DNA from 3 places in the Enterobacter sp. PL_is379 genome. Region 1 is predicted to be linked to each of the others. Evidence: predicted binding sites of a transcription regulator. Region 1 holds the regulator's gene; each other region holds the start of a gene.
What was found. The regulator CRP, encoded in region 1, controls carbon source genes, mostly activating them, when cyclic AMP is high. The targets are predictions, from matches to a motif close to ATGTGANNNNNNTCACAT.

Region 1 (3,235 bases):
GGAGCGACTGATGGAAGGGAAGCAGATTGCGTGAACATGTTCCCTCTCCCTGTGGGAGAGGGTTAGGGTGAGGGCATCAACACGCACGATGCCCCAATAATTAAGCCTCGACCACTTCATACGAATGCGTGATTTTTACCGCTTTCTCCAGCATTAACGCCACAGAGCAGTACTTCTCCGCAGACAGGTCCACCGCACGCGAGACCGCTGCGTCCTTCAACTCTTTACCGGTGACCACAAAGTGCAGATTAATATGGGTGAACAGGCGTGGCGCCTCTTCGCGACGTTCTGACGTGAGTTTAACCTCACAATCCGTCACGTCATGACGACCTTTTTGCAGAATCGACACCACGTCAATAGCGCTGCATCCTCCTGCCGCCATCAGCACCATTTCCATTGGGCTGGGCGCTTTATCGCCGGAGTTACCGTCCATCAAAATCTGGTGCCCTGACGCGGATTCGCCCAGGAACGTTAAACCTTCAACCCACTTCACGCGCGCTTGCATATTCTTAAACTCCAACGTTGCATTTTTGGTGACAGATTACGCGTGCGTTACATTTCTCGCAATGGAAGGCGACCTGCATCATGCTGAAGCGAGACACCAGGAGACACGCGGCGAAAGCTATGCTAAAACACTCAGGATGCTACAGTAATACATTGACGTTACACATGTATGCAGAGGACATCAAACTTTACTGGCTGCGAAACGTTACGGTAGCCGACTTCCCAGGGTATGGGTAAGAATTCGATTGCAACCCCAGAGTCCGGATGCATCTGATGACTCTGGTGACAGCTTATAACAGAGGATAACAGCGCATGGTGCTTGGCAAACCGCAAACAGACCCGACTCTCGAATGGTTCTTGTCTCATTGCCACATTCATAAGTACCCATCGAAGAGCACGCTGATTCACCAGGGTGAAAAAGCGGAAACGTTGTATTACATCGTTAAAGGCTCGGTGGCAGTGCTGATCAAAGATGAAGAAGGGAAAGAGATGATCCTTTCTTATCTGAACCAGGGCGATTTCATCGGTGAACTGGGCCTGTTTGAAGAGGGCCAGGAACGTAGCGCCTGGGTTCGTGCAAAGACAGCATGTGAAGTGGCTGAAATTTCTTACAAGAAGTTCCGTCAGCTGATTCAGGTTAACCCTGACATCCTGATGCGTCTTTCTTCCCAGATGGCGCGCCGTCTGCAGGTCACCTCAGAGAAAGTGGGCAACCTCGCCTTCCTGGACGTTACCGGCCGTATCGCACAGACCCTGCTGAACCTCGCGAAACAGCCAGACGCCATGACCCACCCGGACGGCATGCAAATTAAAATTACCCGTCAGGAAATTGGTCAGATCGTCGGTTGCTCCCGTGAGACTGTGGGCCGTATCCTGAAAATGCTGGAAGATCAAAACCTGATCTCCGCCCACGGTAAAACCATCGTGGTCTACGGAACGCGTTAATTCCGCTTAAACGGCGTGCCATCGCAAGGTGTCACGCCGTTTTTGTCTCTATTCCCCATGTGGCGCAGGCTGATCTATCACCCGGAAGTTAACTACGCACTGCGACAAACGCTGGTGTTGTGTCTTCCTGTGGCCATAGGCCTGATCCTCGGGCATCTTCAGCAAGGCCTGCTGTTTTCCCTTGTACCCGCCTGCTGCAACATTGCTGGTCTGGACACGCCGCATAAGCGCTTTTTCAAACGCCTGATTATCGGCGGCTGCCTGTTTGCGGGCTGTAGCCTCGCCGTACAGCTTTTACTGGCTCGTGATATTCCGCTGCCGCTGATCCTGACCGTGCTGGCGATGACCCTCGGCGTCACGGCGGAAATCAGTTCGCTGCACGCCCGCCTGCTTCCCGCGTCGCTGATTGCGGCCATTTTCACGCTGAGCCTCGCCGGGAATATGCCGGTGTGGGAGCCGCTGCTGATCTACGCCCTGGGGACATTATGGTACGGCCTGTTTAACTGGTTCTGGTTCTGGCTGTGGCGGGAGCAGCCGCTGCGTGAATCCCTGAGCCTGCTCTATGTGCAGCTTGCGGATTACTGCGAAGCCAAATACACCCTGCTGACCCAGCATACCGATCCGGAAAAATCCTTACCGCCCCTGCTGACGCGCCAGCAGAAGGTGGTGGATCTGATAAGCCAGTGCTATCAGCAGCTTCATATGCTCGCCGCCAACAAGAACCACGAGTACAAACGGCTGCTGCGCACCTTCCAGGTCGGGCTGGATCTGCAGGAGCATATCTCCGTTAGCCTGCACCACCCGCAGGAGGTGCAAAAGCTGGTCGAGCGCAGCCACGCCGAAGCGGTGATCCGCTGGAACGCGCAGACGGTGTCCGCACGCCTGCGCGTGCTGGCCGATGATATTCTCTATCACCGCTACCCGACGCGCTTTAACATGGATAAGCAGCTGGGCGCGCTGGAGAAAATCGCTCGTCAGCATCCGGATAACCCCGTCGGCCAGTTTGCCGCCTGGCACTTCAGCCGTATCGCCCGCGTGTTGCGCACGCAGCGCCCGCTTTATCCCCGCGACCTGATGGCGGATAAGCAGAAACGGCTGCCGCTATTGCCCGCGCTCAAAAGCTATCTTTCTCTTAAATCGTCCGCCCTGCGCAACGCCGCACGAATTAGCGTGATGCTCAGTACCGCCAGCCTGATGGGCATGGCGCTGCATCTGCCGAAACCCTACTGGATCTTAATGACCGTGCTGTTTGTCACCCAGAACGGCTACGGCGCCACGCGGGTGCGTATTCTGCATCGGGCGGGCGGCACCATGGCCGGGCTGATCATCGCGGGCGTGACGCTGCACTTCCACGTGCCGGAAGGCTATACTCTGGCAGGCATGCTGGCGATCACGCTGGTGAGCTACCTGATTATCCGCAAAAACTACGGCTGGGCGATGGTGGGGTTTACGGTGACGGCGGTATACACCCTGCAGCTGCTCACGCTCAATGGCGAACAGTTTATTGTCGCCAGGCTGATTGATACCCTGATCGGCTGCCTGATTGCCTTTGGCGGCATGGTCTGGCTGTGGCCGCAGTGGCAAAGTGGACTGCTGCGCCAGAACGCCCACGACGCGCTGGAAGCCGACCAGCAGGCCATTCGCCTGATCCTGAGCGACGACCCGCAGCCCTCCCCGCTGGCGTATCAGCGCATGAAGGTCAACCAGGCGCACAACGCCCTGTTCAACTCGCTCAACCAGGCGATGCAGGAGCCGGGCTTTAACTCGCACTATCTGGCAGACATGA
Region 2 (3,235 bases), on a different contig from region 1:
CAACCTGACGGTGGGCGGCACAGCCTGACCTGACTCCTTCATAAAAAAGGCGCTACATCAGTAGCGCCTTTCTTTTAGCGTAAGTGACCCAGCGGTATCTCCGGATCCGGCTCGTGCGTGATGCGGTTACGTAAATCACGACGAATGATTTCTATCGACCAGAACCAGACCAGATGGCCCACGATCTCTGACACGTGTTCATACCACGGCAGCTCAAATAGCGGTGGCGTCAGCCCCATCAGCGGGAAGGAGATCATATGCACAAAGAGCTGAGCTAACGCACCCGCCAGCAAACCCTGCCAGAGTTTAATTTTCGGGAAGACTTCAGCAACGACACAATACCCGACAGCGAAGACGATTGAGAAAATAATATGCGTCACGCCGACCCAGTTAAATATATGTCCGGCAAATGTATAAACCGCTGCGTTAGGATCAACAACGCCCAGCCAGTCGCGTAAAAATACATAGGGAGGGTTTAAAAAATTACGTGAACAGTCAATCTGGCTTGCGGCTCTTATTAATTGCTCAGGCCCGCATGCGCCGGTAAATAGATCGGTGGGGCTGCGTGGCGGAAGCGGTACTTCGGCTCCCCATTTGACAAACGCGGAGACAATCCCTGCAATTAAACCGACGAATGCGGCGAGCCCATAGCGCCTGCGTGAAGGCGGTGTTTGTTGAAATAGATTCATTTCTTTTCCTTGTTTAATGTCATCCTGCGGAATACATTTTATTATTCATATCAGCAACAAATTAATAACAGTCTGAACAGCAGACTGTTTATAAAGTAAAGGGCGGGCGGCGGCAGTGTCAATTAGCTATTCCTGATAGTGGCGAAGGAATATTCCAGAATGCAAAGGGGTTTTATCCTGGAAATATTCATCGCTCATATACTTTCAGGGATAAATCGATTATTCCTTCCTTCTTCCCCGCATCCCCTGAAACAGCTCCGCCACGTCCACAAAATACTCGGTCAGATAGTTAATACACACCTGTACCTTGAGCGGGAGTTTGTCTTTTTCGGTATACAGGGCGTACACCGGGCGCGGATCGGACTGGTAGCGTGGGAAGAGGATCTCCAGCACGCCGCTGTTGATCTCGTTGATCACCCACATCAGCGGCACGTAGGCGATCCCGGCGCCGGCCACCAGCCAGCGCGAAATGGTCATCGGATCGTTGGTGACAAACCGTCCCTCCGGCAGCAGTCGGGTGGAGATCCCCTCCGGGGCAATCAGCTCAAATTCATTGTCGGGCCGTACGCTGTACTCCAGCCACGAGTGGTTGGTGAGGTCGGCGGGTTTCTCCGGCACACCGTACTGCGCCAGATAGCTTTTCGATGCACAGACCACCATCGGCATGCTGCCCAGCCGACGCGAGAACAGGCTGGAATCCTGCAGCGCGCCGACGCGGATCACCACGTCCAGCCCGTCGGCAATCAGATCCGGCGCCGGGATACCCGTCACCAGATTGACGGTAAGCCCGGGGTACTCTTTCAGCATATCCGCCGTCATGGCAGCGAGAACATTTTGTGCCATAGTTGAAGAACACCCGATGCGCAGCGTGCCGATGGGGGTGTTATTGAAGGCATAAAGCTGTTCGTGAACATCCTGCACTTCAAGCAGCATGCGGCGACAGCCCTGATAGTAAATTTTACCCGCTTCCGTCAGCCCAATGCTGCGGGTGCTGCGGTTGAGCAGCTTGACCTGAAGCTCATCTTCCAGTTTGGACACCGTCTGGCTGATGGATGAGACGCTCATCTGAAGCTGGCGGGCAGCGGCGGTAAACGAGCCCAGTTCAACCACTTTGGCGAAGACCGACATGCGTTTTAAACGTTCCATTGTTCACTCTGGCTTAAAAGTGATTTAGATCACATATTATAGATAACAGCATAACAGTTACGTTAATATATTATTTATTACATAACGGCTGCGCCATTCTCGCCCGGCGTTTCTTGCTCTCCTGCGATGGCGTGCGCTAAAAAATTCTGAAGCCTGCACTCTCTCTAATCAAGGTCAACATGAGTCTGTTTCCCGTTATCGTGGTGTTCGGTCTGTCGTTCCCACCGATATTTTTCGAGCTTCTTTTATCACTGGCGATCTTCTGGCTGGTGCGCAAGGTGCTGGTCCCTACCGGGATCTACGATTTCGTCTGGCACCCTGCATTGTTCAATACCGCGCTGTATTGCTGCCTGTTCTACCTGATATCGCGCATGTTTGTCTGAGGTTGATGTGAAAACGCTAACAAGAAAAATCTCCCGCACTGCCATCACCATGGCGCTGGTTATCCTCGCCTTCATCGCTATTTTCCGCGCCTGGGTCTATTACACCGAATCACCGTGGACGCGTGATGCACGCTTCAGCGCCGATGTGGTGGCGATCGCCCCTGACGTGGCCGGTCTTATCACGGCGGTCAACGTCCACGACAACCAGCTGGTGAAAAAAGATCAGGTTCTGTTCACCATCGACCAGCCTCGTTACCAGAAAGCGCTGGAAGAGGCGGAAGCGGACGTGGCCTATTACCAGGCGCTGGCTGCGGAGAAACGCCGCGAGGCTGGCCGCCGCAATCAGCTGGGCGTTCAGGCAATGTCCCGTGAAGAGATTGACCAGTCCAACAACGTGCTGCAGACCGTGCTCCACCAGCTGGCGAAAGCGCAGGCAACGCGCGATCTGGCGAAGCTTGATCTGGAGCGCACCGTGATCCGTGCGCCGTCGGATGGCTGGGTGACCAACCTGAACGTCTACGCCGGGGAATTCATTACCCGCGGCTCAACCGCCGTGGCGCTGGTTAAACAGAACTCCTTCTACGTGCTCGCCTATATGGAAGAGACCAAGCTGGAGGGTGTACGTCCAGGGTATCGCGCGGAGATCACGCCGCTGGGCAGCAATCGCGTCTTTAAAGGCACCGTCGACAGCGTCGCCGCAGGGGTGACTAACTCCAGCAGCTCTAACGATGCTAAAGGGATGGCGACGGTAGATTCCAACCTCGAGTGGGTGCGTCTGGCCCAGCGCGTGCCGGTGCGCATCCACCTGGACGAGCAGCAGGGAAATCTGTGGCCTGCGGGTACCACGGCGACGGTGGTGATTACCGGTGAAAAAGATCGGGATGCCAGCCAGGACTCGTTCTTCCGTAAAATCGCCCACCGTCTGCGCGAGTTTGGTTAATCGCTATGGGCATCTTTTCCATCGCCAGCCAGCACATTCGCTTCGCCGTGAAGCTGGCGTGCGCCATCGTGCTGGCG
Region 3 (3,235 bases), on a different contig from region 1:
CGCATCTTCTGCATGTTCAACCGCGTTTTCATGCTCTTGTTCCAGAAGCTGTTTTTCGTAGGCCTTCAGGAAGGGGAAGTACATGACGGCAGATGTCACCATGCATATCAGGCACAGGATCACAGGGCTGAAGCTCCAGTTGGCTGCCCATGATGCGCCAATGGGTGCAGGTGTTGTCCATGGCGTCATCGATACCACACGGCTGACTAAATCGAGATCCAGTGCAAACCATGCAAAGGTGGCATTGACCATCGGGACCAGCACAAACGGCAGGAAAAACAGAGGATTCATAATGATGGGCGCACCAAACAGAATGGGTTCGTTAATGTTAAACACCCCTGGTACCACGCCCATTCGCCCAATAGTCCGCAAATGGATGGCTTTGCTGCGCAGCAAAAGGAAGGCCAGCGGCAGCGTCGAGCCAACACCACCAATTAGCAGGTAATGGTCCCAGAAACCCTGAACGTAAATATGCGGGATAGCTTCACCCGCGGCGATTGCCGCCTGGTTTACGGACAGGTTTGCCATCCAGAAAGGGTTCATAATACCGGTGACGATCAGCGCACCATGGATACCTGCAAACCAGAGCACCTGGCACACAAGCACCGAGAGGAGCACTGCGGGGAGCGTATCTGACGCGGCAACCAGCGGTTTCACCAGCGACATAATCGCTTCGGGAATGATCATCCCCAGTTGCGCTTCAATAAACAGGTTCAGCGGATGCAGCGTGATGACGATTGCCAGTACCGGGATGAGGATCTCAAACGAGCGCGCTACGCCGGTTGGGACCTCCGGCGGCAGGCGGATGGTAATATTATGTCGCTTCAGTAAGGCGTAAAGTTCCGTGGAGTAAATAGCCACCAGAATGGCTGTAAAGATCCCCTGACCGGAGAAGTAGGCCGTTGAAATCTGCCCGTCCTTCAATGGCGCAGCGACAAGCAAAAAGGCCATTAATGAAAGCATCCCGGCGGTAAGTGCGTCGAGATCGTGGTGTTTGGCCAGACTTGCGGCAATCCCGACGGAAATAAAGATTGTCATAATTCCCATGCTGAAGTTAAAGGGCAGCATGAGGGCTTCACGATGCTCAAGCGAGAATTGCAGCCATGCCCGGGCGAAGCCCCAGGACGTGTCGGGCGAGAAGGGGGGGAAGATAAACACCAGCATAAAAGAACCCACGATCATGAACGGCAGAGCGGTAATGAAGCCGTCACGAATGGAGGTGACATATTTTTGCTGGCCGACGGCGCCCGCCATCGGAGTAATTTTCTTTTCGATAATCTGAATTAGTTTTGCGTACAGAGAGCTCATAGGTTTTCCCTTCGTTATTTGTTATCTATCAGGGAGAGGGCGAAATCGAGAACGGCACCCCCTTTTTGCATGCCGTAATCCATCATGTTGATTGGCTCAACGCGGATCCCGTATTTATCGGCTTGTTTCTGAAGATCGCTTTGCATGTACTTCACCTGTGGTCCAAGCAATACCACCTGGTAGTGACCAATCTGCTCGGCAAATTCGGCAACGCCATACGCTTTGATTTCTGCTTCCAGGCCACGCTTGTGCGCTTCATCGACCATTTTTTTCACCAGCAGGCTGGTAGACATTCCGGCAGAACAACACAACATGATTTTTTTCATAACGTCTCCTTTGAATTTATGGCTGGAATATAGTTACCACGGAACAAAACGGAAAGCGCTTTCCGTTTATGGATAAGGTAATTGTGACCACGATCACTTGAGAGCACCTTTCACTTTGTATGAATGTGCGCGATCATCCCTGCTATTCACGAACTACTAAGGTCGAGTTATGAACATTCATTTGATGAATGTTGCTGTGGATTTGATAGAGCAACGCCTCACACCAGTAGCGAATATAATCACTAAGAATCAACACATTACAGCGATGCGAGACGGTTTTACTCTTGCGATGCCTTTTGTCATCGTGGGAAGTCTGATGGTGCCAATGCTGTTTCCACCGTTCGCCATTTCAAGCGCCTCGAGATTGGGATCTTTTTATCTGCTGCTGCGTCCGATGCTGTTACCAACCTTTGAACTGACGCTCGGCCTGGTGGCGCTGATTGTTGCATTCGGTGCAAGTGCCAGCCTTGCCAAGCAATATCAATTACCGGAACGGCTGTGCGGGCTCACCGGATGTCTCGCCTTTCTGCTGTTTATCGGCTTTCGGGATAATGGTGCGACGAATGTGTTTCTGGGAGGGATGGGGCTCTTTACTGCCCTCATTTCAAGCGCATATTCGATTGAAATAATAAGGCTTTTTTATAAGAGAGGATGGTGTATTCGTTTGCCGGAGGAGGTGCCGGTGATGACACGAAATGGCTTCCAGCTGCTGATGCCGCTGCTGGTGATTATGCTCTCCATCAGCGTGATGAATGCCGTGATGCTGCACACGACCGGACAAATTTTGCCGCAACTGATTGGGGAAGCATTACGTCCACTTATCGTGGCGTCGGATACTCTTACGGCGGTGCTTATCTCCTTGTTTCTGTGTAATCTTTTATGGTTTGTTGGTATACACGGTGCCCTGATCATAACGGGTATCATGAACCCGTTCTGGCTCACCTATCTGTTTGAAAATCAGCGAGCCCTGGCTGCTGGGGAGGCTGTGCTACCCCATATTTATCTCCAGGGGTTCTGGGATTTTTATCTGTTGATTGGCGGTATCGGCTCAACGTTGCCACTGGTGTTTATGGCAATGCGAAGCCGCTCAAGGCAGTTGAAGAGTGTGGGAAAGATTGGTCTTTTGCCTTCTCTGTTCAACATTAATGAGCCAATATTGTTTGGCTTCCCCGTCATCATGAACCCGGTTTTTTTACTGCCCTTTGTTTTTGTTCCGTTGATAAATGCCTGTATAGCCTGGTATTTGACGCAAATGGGTATCCTCGACAGGGCCGTTGCAATGCTGCCATGGTCAATGCCCTCACCGCTGGGTGCAGCATGGTCGGCCAACGGTAGCTGGAAGAATATGTGTATGTGCCTGTTTGCCTTTTTCAACGCATGGATGCTTTATCGTCCATTCTTTAAGGTTCACGAACGCCAGCTGATGCAGCTGGAAAAATAACGCTCCTCTTTCTGTTTCTGCCCATTTCTCGTGGGCAGAAGCTTAATTCGTGACCTTAATCACAAAAATATTCTCAAATATCTCAAATTTGTGATTCAATCCGGCAAAGACGGAAAGCGCTTTCCGTTAATGGATGTACATTTCCATTTTTGATCCTTAC

Region 2: a site for CRP is predicted at 1,853-1,870, ahead of aaeR (HTH-type transcriptional activator AaeR). Genes of this name have one in related genera too.
Region 3: a site for CRP is predicted at 1,716-1,733, ahead of AC0TOY_RS15815 (PTS sugar transporter subunit IIC). Genes of this name have one in related genera too.

Annotation. Positions count from the first base shown of each region.
Region 1 covers NZ_JBVPGT010000020.1:22,647-25,881, forward strand. The annotation lists gene AC0TOY_RS02770 (phosphoribulokinase) at 1-34, shown strand, start outside; gene AC0TOY_RS02775 (OsmC family protein) at 101-505, opposite strand; gene crp (cAMP-activated global transcriptional regulator CRP) at 817-1,449, shown strand; gene AC0TOY_RS02785 (YccS/YhfK family putative transporter) at 1,507-3,235, shown strand, end outside.
Region 2 covers NZ_JBVPGT010000024.1:36,456-39,690, forward strand. The annotation lists gene tldD (metalloprotease TldD) at 1-28, shown strand, start outside; gene AC0TOY_RS05845 (YagU family protein) at 75-689, opposite strand; gene aaeR (HTH-type transcriptional activator AaeR) at 909-1,835, opposite strand; gene aaeX (p-hydroxybenzoic acid efflux pump operon protein AaeX) at 2,015-2,218, shown strand; gene aaeA (p-hydroxybenzoic acid efflux pump subunit AaeA) at 2,226-3,158, shown strand; gene aaeB (p-hydroxybenzoic acid efflux pump subunit AaeB) at 3,164-3,235, shown strand, end outside.
Region 3 covers NZ_JBVPGT010000030.1:344,060-347,294, reverse strand. The annotation lists gene AC0TOY_RS15825 (PTS sugar transporter subunit IIC) at 1-1,308, opposite strand, end outside; gene AC0TOY_RS15820 (PTS sugar transporter subunit IIB) at 1,323-1,634, opposite strand; gene AC0TOY_RS15815 (PTS sugar transporter subunit IIC) at 1,804-3,075, shown strand.